One region of the Vibrio sp. STUT-A11 genome, then DNA from elsewhere that is predicted to be linked to it. Evidence: predicted binding sites of a transcription regulator. Region 1 holds the regulator's gene; each other region holds the start of a gene.
What was found. The regulator PurR, encoded in region 1, represses purine synthesis genes. The targets are predictions, from matches to a motif close to TNANGNAAACGTTTNCNTNA.
Positions count from the first base shown of each region.

Region 2: glyA (serine hydroxymethyltransferase) is a predicted target of PurR. The motif match lies at 1,984-2,003, and genes of this name have one in related genera.
Region 3: pyrD (quinone-dependent dihydroorotate dehydrogenase) is a predicted target of PurR. The motif match lies at 2,542-2,561, and genes of this name have one in related genera.

Region 1 covers NZ_AP026763.1:2,247,513-2,254,719, forward strand. Annotated here, with positions in the region: gene elyC (envelope biogenesis factor ElyC) at 1-759, shown strand, start outside; gene torR (two-component system response regulator TorR) at 1,066-1,776, opposite strand; gene torD (molecular chaperone TorD) at 2,041-2,688, shown strand; gene purR (HTH-type transcriptional repressor PurR) at 3,120-4,124, shown strand; cyclic di-GMP riboswitch class I at 4,390-4,478, shown strand; gene OO774_RS10570 (TfoX/Sxy family DNA transformation protein) at 4,595-5,185, shown strand; gene OO774_RS10575 (TVP38/TMEM64 family protein) at 5,368-6,060, shown strand; gene OO774_RS10580 (DUF2007 domain-containing protein) at 6,060-6,383, shown strand; gene OO774_RS10585 (alpha/beta hydrolase) at 6,584-7,207, opposite strand, start outside.
Region 2 covers NZ_AP026763.1:2,579,999-2,587,205, reverse strand. Annotated here, with positions in the region: gene treC (alpha,alpha-phosphotrehalase) at 1-1,028, shown strand, start outside; gene OO774_RS12160 (YitT family protein) at 1,108-1,713, opposite strand; gene glyA (serine hydroxymethyltransferase) at 2,060-3,310, shown strand; gene lipA (lipoyl synthase) at 3,769-4,734, opposite strand; gene lipB (lipoyl(octanoyl) transferase LipB) at 4,731-5,393, opposite strand; gene ybeD (DUF493 family protein YbeD) at 5,570-5,848, opposite strand; gene OO774_RS12135 (serine hydrolase) at 5,988-7,166, opposite strand.
Region 3 covers NZ_AP026763.1:1,798,320-1,805,526, reverse strand. Annotated here, with positions in the region: gene OO774_RS08600 (NAD-glutamate dehydrogenase) at 1-2,428, shown strand, start outside; gene pyrD (quinone-dependent dihydroorotate dehydrogenase) at 2,738-3,748, shown strand; gene OO774_RS08590 (cell division protein ZapC) at 3,916-4,458, shown strand; gene rlmKL (bifunctional 23S rRNA (guanine(2069)-N(7))-methyltransferase RlmK/23S rRNA (guanine(2445)-N(2))-methyltransferase RlmL) at 4,953-7,076, shown strand; gene OO774_RS08580 (glutaredoxin family protein) at 7,091-7,207, shown strand, end outside.

The DNA of each region.
Region 1 (7,207 bases):
GCTTTGCTCATGCCCTTACCAGCATTGCTGCTGATAGGATTATTGGGCCTGGCTCTCATTAGTTTTACCACTAAGCGTAAAACCGGCTGCTTCGTTGTTTTATTCTCTTTTGTCGGCATTTTCCTTGTTGCCTTCCAGCCTGTTTCAACCAAGCTTCTTATGCCACTGGAACGTGAACACAAAGCGTTTCTACCCGTTTCTGGAACCATCGATTACGTGATGGTGCTAGGCAATGGTCACGTTATCGATGACGAAATTCCACCCACTTCTCAGTTAAGTCGTGCCGCGCTAATGCGTTTAACAGAAGGCATTCGTATTTTGCGCATGTATCCTGGCGCTAAATTGATTCTTTCCGGCTATGACGGCGGATCTGAAATCAGCCATGCGCGTATGATGGCAAACGTCGCTCTGGCGCTAGGTGTGGCGAAATCCGATATTATTTTATTGGAAGATGCAAAAGATACTTGGGAAGAAGCACGTCAGGCTGCGGCGTTCGTCCAGCAAAAGGAAATTGTTTTAGTTACCTCGGCCAGCCACATGAGCCGAGCTCTGTATGAATTTAATGCAGCAGGGATTAAACCCCTCCCAGCACCGACAAACTTCTTGGCCATCGAAGAAGTCAATCAAGCTTGGGATAAATACTCACCGAAAGCGCGTTACTTGGAGCAAACCGAACTGTTTTGGCATGAATATCTTGGCAGTATCTGGCAACGCTTGCGTGATATGGTAGGACAAACGCCGATGGTAGAACCTCAATAGCTCATGCGTCGAGTGCTTTACGTAAGGTAACTTTGAGAAACAAAAAAGGAGAGCAACGGCTAAATGCCGTTCGTTTAGTAGCTAACGGCATGTTTAAGTCTCCAGTCATCCTGAACAACGACGAAGGAGTGTGATTCAGGATCTAATTTCCGCGCACTTTATAGCCGAAATTATTTCATTAACAGCTCAGCGCGCTGCGATTAGATTCCTAGTCTCGCTTGAGCTCGCTGGAATGACACAGATAAAATCGTTACGCGATTGGCTTTAAGCTAGCGCTCTCCTTTTGTTGAGCTTGTTTTTTGGGTATTAATCCCCGGCAAACATGTAGCCTTCGCCATGAACCGTGACAAAAATTTGTGGGTTCTTGGGATCAAACTCCATCTTGGCACGCATACGCCTAATTAATACATCTATGGTACGGTCATTGGGCGCATCCACACGATGACTGATCATATTCAAAATACGCTCACGACTCAGCACTTGATTCGGATAAGACGACAACGCCACCAAAAGCTCGTATTCGGCTTTGGTTAGTTTTACTGGCTCACCATTGCGGCTCAACGCTCGACGTTGAATATCAAACGTCCACTCGCCAAAACGAACAATATGTTGCTCGTTGGTTTCGTTTGTCTTGCTTGTCCCATTGCGTGCGGTCGAAATACGCCACAGCAAGTTTTTAACGCGAACTAATAACTCACGAAGTTCAAAAGGCTTGGTGACGTAATCGTCAGCCCCCATTTCCAGGCCAACAATTTTGTCGATGCTATCCGTGCGTCCTGTAACTAATATGATACCAATATCCGATTGGCTGCGTAATTCGCGCGTAAGCATCAGGCCGTCTTCACCCGGCAAATTAATATCCAGCATGATAAGATCAACATCGCCAGCTTGCAGTACCTCACGCATTTGCGTGCCACTCTCTGCTTCACTGACTATATAACCTTCATTTTGAAAATAACCCGCTAGCTTACTACGCGTTACAACATCATCTTCTACGACTAATACGTGATAGCTCATTTACACCACTTTCTGTCATTGATCATTCGAGATGTATTCTATTCATAACTATTAACATTTCTAGTCATAGGCGGACTAAAAAGCAAGATTTAGTGATTTTGTTGATTCAAAACAAGCTTACCAAGCCCTGTTAACAAATGGACATATTTCTCTATAAAACATCATAGTTATAGTTACTGCTGTTCATTTTAATTGATTACACTTAAAGGATATCTGAATTTGATTTTGTGGTGCCAGAAATAGAGCATCATTCAGGAGCCTAAAATGCAAGAAGTGAAAGCTTTTAATGAAAAACGTGCCGAAATTTACTGGTGGTTTTCTAGCTTATTCGCCAAAGAACTAACAGACAAAGAATTGGAGACTTACCATAGTGTCGAAATTCGTAGCTTTTTGGCGGGCTTAGGTGAAAATGAATCTCTCAAGCCCTCGATAGATAACCTTGTAGACGCACTGAACCGCCTACAAGACCGCGCAGATGCTCAGCTAGAGCTTGCTGCGGACTTTTGTGAGCTGTTCTTAAAAACCGAAAAGTACGGTGCGCTTCCCTACGCTTCTATGTACATTGGCGAATCTGGTTTGCTCAATGACAAGCCAGCAGAAGAGATGGAAAAGTTGATGGCTGAGTATGGTGTCCAAGTTGACGACAATCTAAAAGAACCAGCCGACCACTTAGCGGTAGAACTGGACTTCTTGGGTAACATGATCATCCGCTCTAATGAGTTTGAACAAGAAAAACATATGGAAGCAGCCTTCGTTAAACAAAATGCATTTATCGAAGGTCAACTCATGTCTTGGTTACCACAATTCTCGCAAAAGTGTCAGCAATTGGATGACTTTGGCTTCTACGCCAGCGTCGCGCAACTATTAATTGCATTTTGTAAACTGGACAGCGCTTACCTTCTTGGTGAATAATTGCCGCCTGTTTTAGGGAGCCTGGCTATTAGGTTCCCTATTTTTTATTCGTTAACTATTAAAATTGTTCCAAGCGCTCGCTTTCTAGCAATCAAAATGTGACTTCAGAGACACAAAACCATTGCTGAAATTATTGCCAGCCTGCTCGCATAGGGCTAAAATGTGAACGCAAACGATTAAATATGATTTTATGTAAACCGCTGAAATAAAGCGGTTTTTGTGTTTTCTTAATAGGTTGATGACCTTTCTTCACTCGGTTGAAGAAAATGAGCATTATCGACCGCTGTTGCTACTTACCCTCTACCGACTTCGGAGTAACCACTGCTAAACAGACTCAGCGCCATTGTTAATGTTGCGCTAAGTTTACACAAACACTCAGCACTAGGTTTATCTTCCACGGTATATTAGTAGCTCGATACAGGACACCATTTATGGCCACTATAAAAGACGTTGCTCGATTAGCCGGCGTTTCTACCACCACTGTTTCGCACGTTATCAACAAAACGCGCTTTGTTGCAGAAGCAACGCAAGAAAAAGTAATGAAAGCGGTTGATGAGCTTAACTATGCACCAAGTGCGGTTGCTCGTAGCTTAAAATGTAACTCAACGCGAACTATCGGTATGTTGGTAACGCAATCTACCAACCTATTCTTCTCTGAAGTTATCGATGGTGTAGAAAGTTACTGCTACCGCCAAGGCTACACACTTATCTTGTGTAACACTGGTGGTATTTATGAAAAGCAACGAGATTACATTCGCATGCTCGCCGAAAAGCGTGTCGATGGCATACTGGTGATGTGTTCCGACCTGACAGAAGAGCTGAAGCAAATGCTTGACCGTCACGCTGATATTCCAAAAGTAGTCATGGATTGGGGTCCAGAAAGCTCGCAAGCAGACAAAATCATGGATAACTCAGAGGAAGGCGGTTACATCGCGACTAAGTATCTGATTGATAACGGTCATACCGATATTGCTTGTTTAAGTGGTCACTTTGAAAAACTCGCATGCCAAGAGCGGATTGCTGGATTCCGTCGAGCAATGGCAGAAGCAAACCTACCGGTAAACGAAGACTGGTTTTTTGAAGGTAACTTTGAATGTGATACCGCTGTTTTGGTCGCAGACAAAATTACCGCAATGGCAAAACGCCCAACAGCCGTATTCTGTTTCAATGACACCATGGCGTTGGGTCTCATGAGCCGTCTACAACAGAATGGCATTAAGATTCCTGACGAGGTATCCGTCATCGGTTACGACAATATCGAGTTGGCAGAATACTTTTCGCCACCGCTAACAACGATCCACCAACCAAAGCGTCGTGTCGGTAAAAATGCCTTCGAGATTCTGCTTGAACGTATTAAAGACAAAGAACACGAAAAACGCATTTTTGAAATGCAGCCAGAGTTGGTCGTTCGAAATACAGTGAAAAAACTCAATTAATGACCAGTAAGCGCTCACCTGAGCGCTTATTTTTTGTCCGGAAAAATAACTTTATCACCCTTTTGTTCACTTTAGTCAGCAAACGCTTTATAAGTTACTGTTTTTTTTAAACACGATCCACCTCACATCGCCTCAAACTTGTGCTCAGCCTTCAATCTCAAATACGAAACTAAACCCATAAAACATGGTCGTTTTATTGAAGCAATATCACAATTTGATCTCTGAAATGTGATGTTAATTCAAGATAAAAAGTATTCTCTACCTGTCACGCACAGGGCAAACCATCCGAAAGGGTGGGACGCAAAGCTTCCGGCCTTAACCATTCGATAAATGGAAGGTAGCGGGGTTACCGATGGCAAATATGCATATAATGAGTTTACCCTTTAATGACATTGTGCTTGCATGTATTTGCTACTCTCTCGGACCTGACTTTTGGTGGCGTAATATTAATTACACCGAGATAACACATCATGGATAAACCGATACTCAAAGATTCTATGAAGCTATTTGAGGCACTTGGTACGATCAAGTCGCGCTCAATGTTTGGTGGCTTCGGACTTTTCGCTGATGAAACGATGTTTGCACTGGTTGTGAATGATCAACTTCATATACGAGCAGACCAACAAACTTCATCTAACTTCGAGAAGCAAGGACTAAAACCGTACGTTTACAAGAAACGTGGTTTCCCGGTCGTTACTAAGTACTATGCGATTTCCGACGACTTATGGGAATCCAGTGAACGCTTGATAGAAGTAGCGAAGAAGTCGTTAGAACAAGCCAATTTAGAAAAAAAGCAGCAAGCCAGTAGTAAACCTGACAGGTTGAAAGATCTACCCAATTTACGACTAGCGACAGAACGAATGCTTAAGAAAGCTGGTATTAAATCAGTAGAACAACTTGAGGAAACTGGCGCATTAGGCGCTTACAAAGCGATACGTGATACGCACTCCGCAAAAGTAAGCATTGAGTTGCTATGGGCTTTAGAAGGGGCGATTAACGGCACTCATTGGAGCGTTGTTCCCCAATCTCGAAGGGAAGAGCTAAAAAGTGCGCTCTCTTAGCCGAAAGAGATAAACCTTTTCGATGTATAAAAACCGCAGTTTCGACTGCGGTTTTTTTTGAAATTTTTTCCAGCCTCAAACTGTCTGTTATTTTGTATATCAAATGATTGTTATGAGTACCATATTTAACTACTGGTACCTGTTAACGTTTTAGAGCAAGGCTGTTCTTCTGGAGTACGACAATGAATAAAAAACTGGTTTTTGGGTTAATACTGCTGTTAACGATAATTTTATTAGCCGTTAACTTTAGCCAGTACCTCACTTTAGAGAACGCTAAAGCCCAGCAAGACGCACTTAACGCCTATATCGATCAACGGTTTGTCTTTGCTGTTACGCTCTATTTCGTCGCTTATGTCGCGATCACCGCGTTTTCTATTCCCGGTGCAGCGGTCGTCACTCTGTTAGCCGCTGCTCTATTCGGCTTTTGGACTAGCTTACTTCTCGTCTCATTTGCCAGTACGATCGGGGCAACGTTAGCTTTTCTGAGTAGTCGTTACTTATTACGAGATTGGGTACAAACAAAATTTGGTTCAAAGCTCAACGCGATTAACCAAGGCGTCAAAAAAGACGGGGCATCTTACCTACTCTCATTACGATTGATCCCTGTATTTCCTTTCTTTCTAATCAACCTATTGATGGGATTAACCCCGATGTCTGTTGGCCGATTTTATTTGACCAGCCAAATAGGTATGCTTCCAGGCACCGCTGTTTATCTCAATGCAGGTACTCAACTGGCAACGATTGAAAGCCTCTCTGATATCGTTTCACCGAGCGTGTTAGCTTCATTTGCGTTGCTTGGGCTTTTTCCTATCATTGCTAAATGGCTGATGAATAAATTCAGACCCACTCAAGTGCAGCCAAATGGAAACTCTTGATGAAGATATTTATTGCGAAAAACCCGGCAGAAGCGCATATCGTTTGTGAGTTGCTGAAAACAGAGCAAATTTTTTGTGAAGTACGAGGAGAAGGCATTTTCGGATTGAAAGGAGAGTTACCATTCGGCGACGATACCGACCCTTACGTTTGGTTATTGAATCCAGAACAGAAGATGAGAGCCTTGGCTATTATTGAAGCCTATCAAAAACAGACACAGCCAAACACCTATCAAGATTGGACATGCCCTAAATGTTCGGAACTCAATGAAGGCCAATTTGGCGCGTGCTGGCAGTGTGGCTATCAGATAGATGAAAGGGGATAGGTAGTTAAGGGGATGGGTAGTTAAGGCGATAGGTCCTAGATCCTAGGTCCTAGGTCCTAGGATTGCTCGCGGGGACTTCGGTGTTTTTATTGAACGTTGGTATTTGTTGTTTTGGAATACGGTGCGCTTCGCTTACGGAAAACTGAATACAGCAAGAGAGCTAGAGCTCCCCTAGGGCCTAAAACCTAGGACCTTATAGATTACGCAACTAACGTTTGTTGCTTGATGAACTCAATCGAGTACTGATTAAAATCCTCTGGACGTTCTACATTACAAACGTGGCCGCAGTTGGGGATCTCGCGAAGCACACTCAGTTTATGTGCCGCAACCATCTCTTTCACCGGTTGGATGAACATGTAATCTCTGTCCCCCATCAAGTAGAGGGTTGGAATCGCTAATTCTCTGTCTTTAAAGTACTTCATTAACGGGTTCACATCCGCCGCCAAAATAAACCAACGCTTAAACTCTTTTTGACAGAGCTTTTTAGCTTCTCTTATAAACAGGTGCCGAGACTCGCGTTGATTACGCTGTGGCATCACAATATACGCGAACAACTTGTACAGCCACATGTAAGGCAAGATATGTTTGCCAAAGTTACCCAGTTTAACGAGTATTTGTGATCGTGTATTGAGGCGAGTAACCGCACCACCTAACACCATTGAATCCACTCGGTCAGAGGCCAACTCGGCAAGATTTCGCACAATGATCGTACCTAATGACATCCCGACAAAATGCGCAGACTGGATTTTTAAGTGATCCAAAACTTTTAAGATATCTTGAGTCACTTCCGTGAACGTATAGCGACTGGTCATCAATTCTTTCAA
Region 2 (7,207 bases), 330 kb from region 1:
TTGGCGATGGACGTCGTTTTTATACCGATGGTCCACGAGTACATGAGTATTTGCAGGAAATCAGCCAAGCGGTATTTCAAAAGTACGGCAGTGTAACGGTTGGAGAAATGTCTTCGACAACACTTGAGCACTGTCAGCAATACTCGTCTTTAGATGGCAAAGAGCTTTCTATGGTGTTCAATTTTCATCATTTGAAAGTGGATTACCCTAACGGTGAAAAGTGGACCAAAGCACTGTTTGACTTTCTTCAGCTCAAACAAATCTTTAATCACTGGCAAACCGGGTTAAACGGTAAAGGCTGGGGAGCGCTGTTCTGGTGTAACCACGACCAACCACGTGTCGTGAGTCGACTCGGTGATGATCAGCAGTACCGCATTGAATCAGCGAAGATGCTGGCAGCGTCTGTTCATATGATGCAGGGCACGCCTTACGTTTATCAGGGGGAAGAGATTGGCATGACCAATCCGGGTTATACCGAGATCAGTCAATATCGCGATGTTGAAAGTACCAACATGTACGACATCATGGTTCATCGTGATGGCGTTTCCCACCAAGAGATGATGGCGATTCTGGCGCAGAAGTCTCGTGATAACTCTCGCACACCCATGCAGTGGAATAGCCAACAGCATGCAGGTTTTACCAAAGGAACGCCTTGGCTCGAGGTCGCGCAGAATTATCCGCAAATTAATGCGGAGTCAGCAGTAGCGGATTTAAACTCGGTCTTTTATTTCTACAAGCGTTTGATTGAGCTGCGCAAACAGGTCCCGGTCATCACGGACGGCAGCTATGAAGATTTGCTGCCAGAGCATTCGCGTATTTTTGCGTATGCTCGCCAGAATAAAACCCAGACGCTTTTGTGTATCAATAATTACTATGGGGAAGAGGTGGAATGTGTCTTGCCAGAGCGTTTTGAGATGGCGAAAGCGAAGTGTTTGTTGTCCAACTACCATAATTCAGCAAGTGTGGTTGCTTCACATCATCAGGCATTGCGCCCGTATGAAACTCGAATCTTGTTGATTGAAGATTAAGAGAACGCCCCTCTAGGACTTTTGTCCTCACAAAAGGCTTTGGAATGCTCCCCAAAGCCTTTTTCTTTTTCGTCGAGGTTTATTGAGAGCCGTAAGTGACAGAGTATCGATGTGGCTTGTGGTTCATGGCGAGTACCAGGTTGAGCGCAAACGCCCCTAAAGCTGACAGAGCGATTATCCAAGGTGACACGAAGAACATCGATGCCAATACGATACACACATCAATCGCCATCTGACTCTTGCCGACTGAAATGCCAAATTTATCCTGGATAAACAAGCACAACACGTTAAAACCGCCCAGACTAGAACGATGACGGAATAAGATCAGCATACCTAATCCCATTAATAACCCGCCCGCGACAGCGCAATAGACTTCATTGATGGACTCTAATGAAATCAGTAAATAAAGATGATCGGCAAAAATTGAAACTAAAGCACCAGAAATGACACTGTTGATGGCAAAATGACGGCCAAAGCGTTTCCAGGCTAACAGATAAAAAGGGCAGTTAGCTAAAAAGTACAGCACACCAAAGGTAAAAGGTGTAAATTGGCTAATAAGCAAAGCCAATCCGGTGGTTCCTCCAGTCAGGAGTTGCGCGGATTGGAGAAAGAAAACGCCTTGAGCTACCAAAAAGGTGCCCGTGAGAATTGCTATCCAGTCTTCTTTTAGCGAGTGTTTTTCCATCAAAGTTGCAGTCATCGGTGAGAAATAAGGCGAGCATAATAGTAAAAAGATGATCTTTTCGGTAGCTAGAGGCCGAAATTTACGGTAAACCTATGTAATTGCTGTTTTACAGGGTGTAAAGCGCAAAATTGACAGTAATGACTGTTGTTTAAATAATTGCAACATCGACATGATATTTATTACTCGTCATCATGAAAAAACTGCATGAGAAAAATTTAAATTTTCTCTTTATGACCTAGATCAAATTATGTAGAATGCGCGCCATTAGGGTGACGGAAACGTTTGCGCTCGGTCATTAAACAGTTTTTTTGCCAATTTCAGTACTAATCTGAGTCAGGAGATACAGATGCTTAAGCGTGATATGAACATCGCAGATTACGATGCGGAACTGTTCGCAGCTATCCAGGAAGAAACTCTTCGCCAGGAAGAACACATTGAACTTATCGCTTCTGAAAACTACACAAGCCCACGTGTAATGGAAGCTCAAGGTTCTCAGCTAACGAACAAATACGCTGAAGGCTACCCAGGCAAGCGTTACTACGGCGGTTGTGAGTACGTAGATAAAGCAGAACAACTAGCAATCGATCGCGCGTGCGAATTATTCGGTTGTGAATACGCAAACGTACAGCCTCACTCAGGTTCTCAAGCAAACAGCGCAGTATACATGGCGCTGCTTAACCCGGGCGACACAGTACTAGGCATGAGCCTGGCACACGGTGGTCACCTGACTCACGGTTCTCCAGTAAACTTCTCTGGTAAGCACTATAACGTTATCCCTTACGGTATCGACGAAGCTGGTCAAATCAACTACGACGAGATGGAAGCGCTTGCGATTGAGCACAAGCCTAAGATGATCATCGGTGGTTTCTCTGCTTACTCTCAAATCGTTGACTGGAAACGCATGCGTGAAATCGCAGACAAAGTGGATGCTTACCTATTCGTAGATATGGCTCACGTTGCTGGTCTTATCGCGGCAGGTGTTTACCCAACACCAGTACCATACGCACACGTTGTAACGACAACGACGCACAAAACACTAGCAGGTCCACGTGGTGGCCTTATCCTGTCTAACGCTGGCGAAGACATGTACAAAAAGCTGAACTCAGCTGTCTTCCCTGGTGGTCAAGGTGGTCCTCTAATGCACGTGATCGCTGGTAAAGCGGTAGCGTTCAAAGAAGCAATGGAGCCTGAATTTAAAGCATACCAAGCTCGCGTTGTAGAAAACGCGAAAGCAATGGTTGCTCAGTTCCAAGAGCGTGGTTACAAAATCGTTTCTAACGGTACAGAAAATCATCTGTTCCTGGTTGATCTAATCGACAAGAACATTACTGGTAAAGAAGCGGATGCAGCACTAGGCGCAGCGAACATCACAGTAAACAAAAACTCAGTACCAAATGACCCACGTAGCCCATTCGTAACGTCTGGTATCCGTGTTGGTACGCCAGCAATCACTCGCCGTGGCTTCACAGTAGAAGACGCAAAAGAGCTTGCGAACTGGATGTGTGACGTTCTTGATAGCATCGACAACCAAGAAGTTATCGAAGCAACAAAACAGAAAGTGCTAGATATTTGTAAGCGTCTACCAGTTTACGCATAATTGTTCTTCATAGAGTAAGCCGATTTCGGTGTCGAACATACTCATTTGCTCGCGCAAACTCCGTGTGTTCTCCTTGAACTCGACTCATCTACTTTGAACATTGATATATGAAAGGTCCTCAATTGAGGGCCTTTTTGTTTTTCTGGCATATGGAAAGAGTTTGTCATTCGTTATAGCGAAGGGTGAGTGTGGTTAGGGGATGGCTACCGACACTGTCCCCTTCAAAATATCCAAACCACGTCATTCCGACGAGCCTAGGCGAGATCAGGAATCTTGTTGCGGCACACTCTTTTACTCAAAGTCTTCCCCAAAGTCATCTGTACTCTGAAAACAGATTCTGAATCACGCTCCTTCGTCGCTGTTCAGAATGACGGTGGTGGAATAGCTTTTGAGCATCACTTACCAGATACAAAAAAGGTTGGCGAAGCGCCAACCTTTTTAGATTTAGAATCAATAGATTACTTGATTTCGATACCTTGAGCCTGCATATCGGCATGGTATGAAGAGCGAACAAATGGACCACACGCGGCGTGTGTAAAACCAAGTTCTAGGGCGATCTCTTTAAGCTCATCAAACTCTGATGGCGGAACGTAACGTTCTACTGGCAAGTGGTGACGGCTTGGCGCCAGGTACTGACCAAGCGTCAGCATAGTTACACCGTGTTCGCGCAGATCTTTCAGTACTTCGACGATCTCTTCTTTAGTCTCGCCAAGACCCATCATCAGACCTGACTTAGTCGGTACATCTGGGTGCTGTTCTTTGAATTTCTTCAATAGTTGCAGAGACCACTTGTAGTTTGCACCCGGACGAGCTTTACGGTAAAGACGTGGCGCAGTTTCCAAGTTGTGGTTGAAAACATCTGGCGGGTTATCTTTCATCAGATCAAGAGCTACGTCCATACGACCACGGAAGTCAGGAACCAGAGTCTCAATCTTGATGTTAGGGTTCAATGCACGGATCTCGCGGTTACAGTCAGCGAAGTGCTGTGCACCACCGTCACGCAGATCATCACGGTCTACAGAAGTGATTACTACATACTTCAGCTTCATATCAGCGATGGTTTTCGCCAGCTTTTGTGGCTCTTCTGCTTCAGGAGGAAGAGGGCGGCCATGAGCAACATCACAGAACGGACAGCGACGAGTACAGATTGCGCCCAGGATCATAAAGGTCGCAGTACCGTGGTTAAAACATTCAGCCAGGTTAGGGCAAGATGCTTCTTCACATACAGAGTGAAGCTTGTTCTTACGCATTGCTGCTTTGATGTCTTGGATTCGCTGGCTATCGGCTGGTAGCTTGATCTTCATCCAATCAGGCTTACGCAGCACTTGTTTCTGCTCTGTAGGCATGTTCTTTACTGGAATCAATGCCATTTTGTCGGCGTCACGATATTTAACGCCTTTTTCCATCTGGATTGGTTTGCTCATGCTTTATTACCTTGAGAAGGTGCTTCTGTGCTGAATTCCACTTGCTCGTAGTCGAGCAAAGTAACGAGTTCTTGTATTAGTTGCTTTTCTACAGCTTCCACATCGTCCGGTCCACCCACTTGGCTGACCTGAACCATTTCCATACCTTCGTACCCGCAAGGGTTAATACGCAGGAATGGTGTTAAATCCATATTGACGTTTAAGGCGAGGCCATGAAAGGAACAGCCTTTACGAATACGTAAGCCGAGAGAGCATATTTTCTTGCTATCGACGTAGACACCAGGCGCGTCTGGTCTTGCTGCAGAGTCGATATTGTATGCTTTTAGCGTGTTGATCACGAGGTTCTCGATGTTGGTAACGAGATCTCGTACGCCTAATTTTTTACGGCGCAGGTTGATCAAGAAATAAGCGACTAACTGGCCCGGACCATGGTAAGTCACTTGACCGCCGCGGTCACTTTGCACGACAGGAATATCGCCAGTGTTGATCAGGTGCTCGGCTTTACCAGCCTGACCCTGGGTAAATACTGGGTTATGTTCTACCAACCAAACTTCATCAGGTGTCTCTTCTGTACGTTGGTCTGTGAACTCATGCATTGCCTTCCATACGGGCTCATAGTCCTGGCGGCCAAGTCGTTTTACAACAAGTTGGTGTTGCATGGTATTTCCTGTCGCGATTATATAAAGTGTTTGGATTATAAACTGGATAATCCTTCTACTCTACCATTGAGTAACAGTTTTTTAACTCAAAGCAGAGTAAAGTTTTATTATCTTATTGATATGTAAAAAGAAAGCAGCCGTAGCTGCTTTCAAAAAAAATTTAATTTATCAAATATTTATAGAACCATACGAACGATGTCGATTTCGCCCAGTTCTTTATAAAGGACTTCAACCTGCTCGATTGAGGTCGCTGTGATATTGATAGACACCGAGTGGTAGTTGCCCTTCGCACTAGGTTTTACTGTTGGGCTGTAGTCACCAGGTGCATGGCGCTGAATGACTTCGAGAACAAGTTCTGGAAGCTCAGGCTTTGCATGACCCATTACCTTGTAAGTAAAAGAACAAGGGAACTCAAGCAGGTCTTTTAATTTAGCATCAGAGTTGATGGTTAGCATATCGGTAACTCCAGTTGGTATTCGTTGCGGTGCGAAATAGTACAGTCAAATTAAGCTGAACTCAAGGTGAGGATAATTGACTTAAAAAGCCGCCATAGTCGGCGGCTTAATGAATCGGTTTGTTAATCTTTAGCTGTCTTTAGAAGAAGCTCTTAACTAACAATACGATGTAATCCCACATACGGCTAAACAGGCTGCCTTGTTCTACGGTTTCCAGCGCCATTAGCGGGTATTCGGCAATATCTTCACCATCGATTTGATAGTATAGCTTACCAACTACATCACCTTTATTAATTGGGGCTTCTAGCTCTTTTTCAAGTACAAAGCTTGCTTTTAGGTTCTTTGCTTCACCGCGTGGAAGGGTTACGAAAGTATCTTTATCCAGACCCAGTGCAACCGTGTCTTTGTTACCCATCCATACTTTTTCTTCTACGAACGTTTCGCCAGCTTTATGTGGAGCAACAGTTTCGAAGAAGCGGAAGCCGTAACTTAGCAGTTTTTTACTTTCTGATTTACGAGCGTTAGCATCTTTAGTCCCCATCACTACCGCAACCAGACGCATTTGGCCTTCAGTCGCTGAACTTACCAAGCTGTAACCCGCGTTACTTGTGTGGCCTGTCTTGATACCGTCAACGTTCATGCTCTTATCCCAAAGCAAGCCGTTACGGTTGTATTGGGTAATGCCGTTGTAGGTGAATTTCTTCTCAGCGTAAACGCGGTACTCGTTTGGTACATCACGGATAAGCGCTTTACCTAGCAGTGCCATGTCGTATGGCGTTGAGTAAAGTTCTGGGTTATCTAAACCGTGCACGTTGGCAAAGTGCGAGTTACTCATACCTAGAGTGTTTGCCCATGCGTTCATTAGATCAACGAAAGCATCTTCCGAACCGGCGATGTGCTCTGCCATTGCTACACACGCATCGTTACCTGACTGAATGATAATGCCACGGTTCAGGTCTTTTACTTTTACGGTGGTGCCCACTTCAATGAACATTTTTGAAGAATCCGGGAAGTTTTTCGCCCAGGCGTTTTTACTGATGGTGACATCATCATCTTCTGAAATATTACCACGCGCTAGCTCTTGGCCAATAACATAGCTGGTCATCATTTTAGTCAGACTAGCAGGAGACAATTTTGTGTTCATCTCTTTCTCTGCCAGTACTTTTCCTGAATGGTAATCCATCAGCACGTAGCCTTTCGCTGCGATTTGAGGAGAGTCTGGTACCACGATCGGTGCAGCAAAAGCAGATTGAGCGAAGGTTGCTGAAAGCGCAACGGATGAGACGAGAATAGATTTCACAAACTTATTTTTATTCATGGTAATTCAAATTTTTGGGTTTAACTGCGGACATCTTATCA
Region 3 (7,207 bases), 450 kb from region 1:
TAAAGTAGCACGTGGTGGTTTGCGTTGGTCTGATCGCCAAGAAGATTTCCGTACAGAGATTCTTGGCCTGGTTAAAGCACAACAAGTTAAGAACACGGTTATCGTTCCTGTTGGAGCGAAAGGTGGCTTTGTTTGTAAACGTCAACCATCTCTTACTACACGTGATGAGATCTTCACGGAAGGTCAACGTTGTTACAAACGCTTTATCCGCGCGTTGCTTGATGTCTCAGACAACATCATTGAAGGCGAAGTCGCTCATCCGCAAAATGTTGTACGTCACGATGAAGACGACCCATATTTGGTTGTTGCTGCAGATAAAGGTACTGCAACATTCTCAGACTTAGCGAACTCAGTCTCTGAGGAATACAACTTCTGGCTGGGTGATGCATTCGCATCTGGTGGCTCGAACGGTTACGACCACAAAGCAATGGGTATCACAGCGAAAGGTGGTTGGGAGTCAGTGAAACGTCACTTCCGTGAAATGGGCATTGACTGTCAAACCACGGACTTTACTGCTATCGGTGTTGGTGACATGGCAGGGGACGTGTTTGGTAACGGGATGCTGCTTTCTAAGCACATTCGTCTACAAGCTGCATTTAACCACATGCACATCTTCATTGATCCAAATCCAGATTCAGCGTCAAGCTGGGAAGAGCGTAACCGCTTATTTAATCTGCCAAGATCAAGCTGGGAAGATTACAACAAAGAGTTGATCTCCGAAGGTGGTGGCATCTTCTCTCGCCGTGCGAAATCGATCCAGTTAACACCTGAAATTCAGAAAATGTTGGGTACTAAGAAAGCTTCTCTGGCGCCAAACGATCTGATTAAGATGATCCTGAAAATGAAAGTGGATCTTCTATGGAATGGTGGTATTGGTACGTACGTTAAAGCTTCTAACGAGACGCACACTGACGTTGGCGACCGTGCAAACGACATGCTACGTATCGACGGTCGTGATCTGAGAGCGAAGGTTGTCGGTGAAGGCGGTAACTTGGGTATGACTCAGCAAGGTCGTATCGAATACGCACTTAACGGCGGCCGCGTGAACACCGACTTCGTTGATAACGTAGGTGGTGTTGACTGTTCGGATAACGAAGTAAACATCAAGATCTTTCTCAATGGTTTGGTTTCAAATGGTGATCTGACTGTTAAACAACGTAACCAAATCCTAGAGTCGATGGAAGATGAAGTCGGTGAAATCGTTCTTGATGATGCTTACTGTCAATCAGAGTCAATCTCTGTTACTGAGCAGCAGGGCGTCGGTATCGTTAAAGAACAGATTCGCTTCATCCATACTATGGAGAAAGCAGGGTTCTTGGATCGTGCACTGGAATACATCCCTGATGATGAAACGCTTCTAGAGCGTGAAAAGCAGGGCTTGGGTCTGACACGTCCAGAGCTTTCTGTTCTGGTTGCTTACGGCAAGATGGTATTGAAGCAGCAGCTTGTTTCTGACGAAATCGCCAATGATGAGTTCCATGCGAAACAGCTCGTTGCGTATTTCCCAAGTGAGTTACGCCGTAACTATAAACATCAAATGGTTAACCACCCGCTACGTGCAGAAATTATCGCGACAGCGCTGGCGAACCAAATGGTTAACGAGATGGGCTGTAACTTCGTCACTCGCTTGCAAGAAGAGACGGGGGCAAGTGTTGTTGATATCGCAAATGCTTACAGTGCAGCACGTGAAATCTTCGAACTAGAATCGATTCTAAAACAGACTCGTGAGCTGGATAACGTAGCGACAGCGCAAGCACAATACGAAATCATGTTCTATGTTCGTCGTGCTCTACGCCGAATTGCTCGTTGGCTACTGCGTAATCGTAGCGGCAAATACACTGTGGGTGAATTGATCAATCTTTACAAACAAGATGTGAACGTTATCAGCGAAACGCTAGATAGCATGCTTGTTGAGTCAGAAGTTGAAGAGCACAACGAACTCGCACAAGTTTGGATGGAAAGAGGGGTTGAAGAGAAACTGGCTCATCAAGTCGCGCGCTTATCAAGTCTGCAATCTGCACTGGATATTTCAGCAGTGGCAAGTGAAACAGGCAAAACGGTTGAGCAAGCATCTAAGTTGTACTTCAACTTAGGTGACCGTCTGTCTCTGCACTGGTTCTTGAAGCAAATCAATAACCAAGCTGTAGACAACAACTGGCAAGCGTTGGCTCGAGCAGCGTTCCGTGAAGACTTAGATTGGCAGCAACGTCAGCTAACCGCTCAGGTACTAAATTGCAACTGCGCGTCAGAAGAGTTTGATGTGATGGAAGCGCTTGATAACTGGATGGAATCCAATGAGCCGTCACTGCAACGTTGGGAAAGTATCCTAAACGAGTTTAAAGTTGGCTCAGTCCATGAGTTCGCGAAATTCTCGGTTGCACTGCGTGAGTTGGTATTGCTTAACTTAAACTGCTCACCAAGCGAGTAGGAGAGTTAGCGTTTTAGTCAAAGCCTCGTAGAGATACGGGGCTTTTTTGTACCTGATTACCAGGCCTTAGCGAAATTTAAGTTACGCTGTCACCATGAATTTAACTTTATATGTACTGAAATCGATTGCTTTTTTATAAATGATTATGAATTTTGCGATCGATTATTCATTGTAACCAACTGTTTTTAATAGATAATTAATTATGAGAAATATGATTTTACTTAATTCGTTCATTTTCATTGAATTACGATTAAAAACAGTAAATAATATTGACCCGTTTACACGGGGCTTTTTTCTTTCGGAGGCACAATGCTTTACCGTCTAGCCAGAACTGGCTTTTTCCAACTTGATGCCGAAAAGGCACATGATCTTGCAATTAAGAATTTCCAACGCTTTAACGGCACACCTCTCGATCTTTTCTATCGTCAACAATTACCAAATCGTCCAGTAGAGTGCATGGGGCTAACGTTCCGTAACCCTGTCGGTCTTGCTGCTGGTTTAGACAAAAACGGCGAATGTATCGAAGCGTTTGATGCGATGGGTTTTGGTTTCGTTGAAGTCGGTACCGTAACACCACGTCCGCAACCTGGCAATGATAAACCACGTCTGTTCCGTCTAGTGGAAGCAGAGGGCATCATCAACCGTATGGGCTTTAACAACCTAGGTGTTGATCACTTGGTTGAGAATGTGAAGAAAGCGAAGTTCGACTGTGTACTTGGTATCAATATCGGCAAAAACAAAGATACGCCGATTGAGAAAGGGGCAGAAGACTACCTGATTTGTATGGAAAAAGTATACGAATACGCAGGTTACATTGCGGTGAATATTTCTTCTCCAAACACGCCAGGATTACGTTCGCTTCAATACGGCGAGGCATTGGATGAGTTGCTTGCTGAATTGAAAGCAAAACAATCTGAGCTAGCAGAAAAACACGATAAATACGTGCCGCTGGCACTGAAGATCGCACCTGACTTGAGTGATGATGAAATCGTTCAGATTTGTGAGTCTCTGATTAAGAACAACATTGATGGCGTAATCGCAACCAACACCACGTTGGATCGAACCGTTGTTGAAGGTATGAAACACGCGAATGAAGCGGGTGGGTTAAGTGGTCGTCCGGTACAGTCTCGTTCTACCGAAGTGGTTCGTAAACTTCATGAAGCGCTTGGCGACAAACTGCCGATCATTGGTGTAGGCGGTATTGATTCTTATGTTGCGGCAAAAGAGAAGATGATGGCCGGAGCAAAGTTGGTCCAAGTCTATACAGGTTTTATTTATCACGGTCCAGGTTTAGTATGCGATATTGTTAAAAATCTTTAAAATATTTTAACAACTCGCTGAGTTTACATTAGTTATTACAAAAAAAGAGGACCTTGTTTCCTCTTTTTTTTTATTCGTTCATTTGTAAAATTTAAAAAATCATGAGTAGGTAATTAAGCGTCTTACCTCTTTACCACTGATTTAACTAGTCAAGAGAGAACGGAACAATGCTTAAACCCAGCGACAAATGGAATTGGTATTATGACGAGCATAAAGCTTGTTTAATGCTGGATTTAGGGGAGGAAATGATTTTCCAAACCAATCTAACCCGAAAGCTGTTAGTCAACTGCGCCTTCTCAAACAACGAATTTACTGTCGATGATGCTAGTGCGTTTCAGACCTTTAATGAACGTATTCGCTGTCTCGATATCAGTGAATACCGTCAAGCAGAACTAACCCTATACTGCGTAGCTGCTAAACGCTTCCATAAGCCAGTACAACCTAAAAGTTGGTTTTTCGATGCTCAGTCTTCTGGATATGAACCAGAAGAAGGGGATATGGTCTTCCTTACTAACCAATACTCTGAAGGTGTCTTCATTGTACTTGAGCCAGGAGAAACGTCTAGCTTGTGCCTTTATGTAGGACAAGATGAGTTTGTTCTTGATGGAAACAAATCCCTACCATTTGGTCAACCGATTAAAGTGATGCATGACCGTATGGCATGTGCAAGCCACCTATTTGTGATGGCTCCAATGGCCATGGTTGGATAACCGATTTAATTTCTTTATTTCGTTCCTTTGTTTGCCTTAATCGACCGCTTCAGGTCGATTTTTTTATCTTCACACTTCACTTTTTCCACATAAATGCCTCTGTAACTGTACATTTTTCGTGCACTTAATCATGAGGTAGGTCACTTTTATTCCACTTTTTTTAACTTAGCTTTTTCTAATGTTAGGCAACTTGGTGCTTAATATTTACCCATTTATTCCCCTATATCAACAGAATGTAATTTTATAACAACTATAAACCCATACTGGTATAGTCCAATTTAATGGTAAATAAGTATTCACTATCGCAGTAGAAACCGTTTAATGGTTAAAAGGAAAACGAGATGAAAGTTGATTGAAGTGCAAAATGTAGTAACTTTTAGATCAGCTAACTGGTGAGTGTTTGTGCTAACGGAAGGGAAAATACCTTTAAAAACGAGGCATTGATCGTAAAGTCAGGTATAATTGAAGCCATTTTTTATCAGCGAAAGAACACTATGAATCAATATCTCGCGGTAACTTCAAATGGCATGGAAAATTTGCTTGTTGAAGAACTGACTAAACTAGGCATCGAAAATGCGAAACCAGTACAGGCAGGCGTAAAATTTAAAGCGACAAACGAACAAGTTTATCGCTGTTGTTTGTGGAGCCGTTTGGCGTCTCGATTTGTACGTGTTTTATCTGAATTCACCTGTAACGATGATATGGACTTGTACCTTTCTACAATGGCCATTAACTGGGTGAACCAATTCCATAGTTCAAAGCGTTTCGTTGTCGACTTTAACGGTACAAACCGTGAAATCCGCAATAGCCAATACGGTGCGATGAAAGTAAAAGATGGCATCGTCGATTGCTTTGAAAAGAAAGGATTACCTCGTCCAAATATCAGTAAAGAGCGTCCGGATATCCGTGTTCATGTTCGCTTGCACAAAGACAAAGCATTGCTTGGTGTGGATATGGTGGGTAGTGGACTTCATCAGCGTGGCTACCGTCCGGAATCAGGCCGCGCCCCTCTGCGTGAAACATTAGCTTCTGCGATCATCATGCGTTGTGGTTGGGATGGCCATCAGCCTTTACTCGACCCAATGTGTGGTTCAGGCACGCTACTTATCGAAGCGGCGATGATGGCAGCCAATATGGCGCCTGGTGTGAAGCGTAAGCAATGGGGCTTTGAGTCACTAGAAGACTTCGAACCTGAGCTGTGGGCCGAGATTAAATCTGAGGCCAATGTTCAGGCTCGCCGTGGTGTCAAAAAAGTTGACGCAAAGTTTTTCGGCTTTGATAACGACCCTAAAGTATTGAAAGTCGCTCAAGATAATGCTCGCAGAGCAGGTGTTGAAGAGTTGATTGAATTTGCACAAGGTGACGCGGCAACCATCACTCGTCCAGCAGGATTTGAGCATGGCGTTATTGTTTCTAACCCTCCATATGGTGAGCGTTTAGGTACAGAGCCTGGCTTGATTGCGCTATACACTGCATTTGGTGGGCAACTTAAGTCTGAGTTTGGTGGCTGCAAAGCGTCGATTTTTTCTAGCTCTGATGAATTGCTTAGCTGTCTTCGCATGCGTGCGGATAAACAGTTCAAGTTAAACAATGGTGCGTTACAGTGTCACCAGAAGAATTACAGCATTGCAGAACGCAGTGTTGATGAAGTGAAAGGCGCAGATACCAATGTACAAATCGCACCTGACTTCTCTAACCGCCTGAAAAAGAACATGGGTAAGATTGGTAAGTGGGCTCGTAAAGAAGAGCTAGACTGCTACCGAATCTACGATGCCGATCTTCCTGAATACAACGTTGCAATTGATGTATATGGCGATCAAATCGTTATTCAAGAGTACGCTGCACCTAAGAACATCCCAGAAGAAAAAGCCAAACGTCGTTTAACCGACATCATCCGTGCAACCATTCAGGTCACGGGTGTGGAAGCGAACAAAGTCGTACTTAAAGTTCGTGAGAAGCAAAAAGGCCGCAATCAGTACCAGAAACTGGGACAAGTCTCTGAAACACTGGAAGTTCATGAGTATGGTGTGAAGCTGATCGTAAATCTTCACGACTACCTTGATACGGGTCTTTTCCTTGATCATAAAATCACTCGTCGTCGCATTGGTGAAATGGCAAAAGGGAAAGATTTCTTAAACCTGTTTGCTTATACAGGTAGCGCTACCGTTCACGCAGCCGTTGGTGGTGCTCGTTCAACCACGACGGTTGATATGTCTAACACCTACCTGAACTGGGCGAAAGACAATATGCAGCTTAACGGTTGTGTAGGGCGCCAGCACCGCTATGAGCAAGCGGATTGTCTGCAGTGGTTAGAAAATGCAAAAGGCGAGTACGATCTTATCTTTATTGATCCACCGACGTTCTCAAACTCTAAGCGTATGGAAACGTCGTTTGATGTACAGCGTGACCACATTAAATTGATGAAAAACCTCAAGCGACTATTAAGAAATGAAGGCACTATCGTGTTCTCAAACAACAAGCGTCATTTCAAGATGGATGAACAAGCATTAGCTGAATTAGGTCTGAAGGCTCAAAACATCTCTTCTCAAACGCTACCGCTGGATTTTGCTCGTAACAAACACATTCATAACTGCTGGTTGGTTACACACGCAGAGTAAAAAAGGATTTTGATGTGCTGACATTGTATAGCACAGAGGGCTGCCATCTTTGTGAGATGGCATTCTCTCTAATAACTGAGGTCGGTCTGGCGGAACAGACTGATATCGTCGACATAGCGTTCGATGATGAA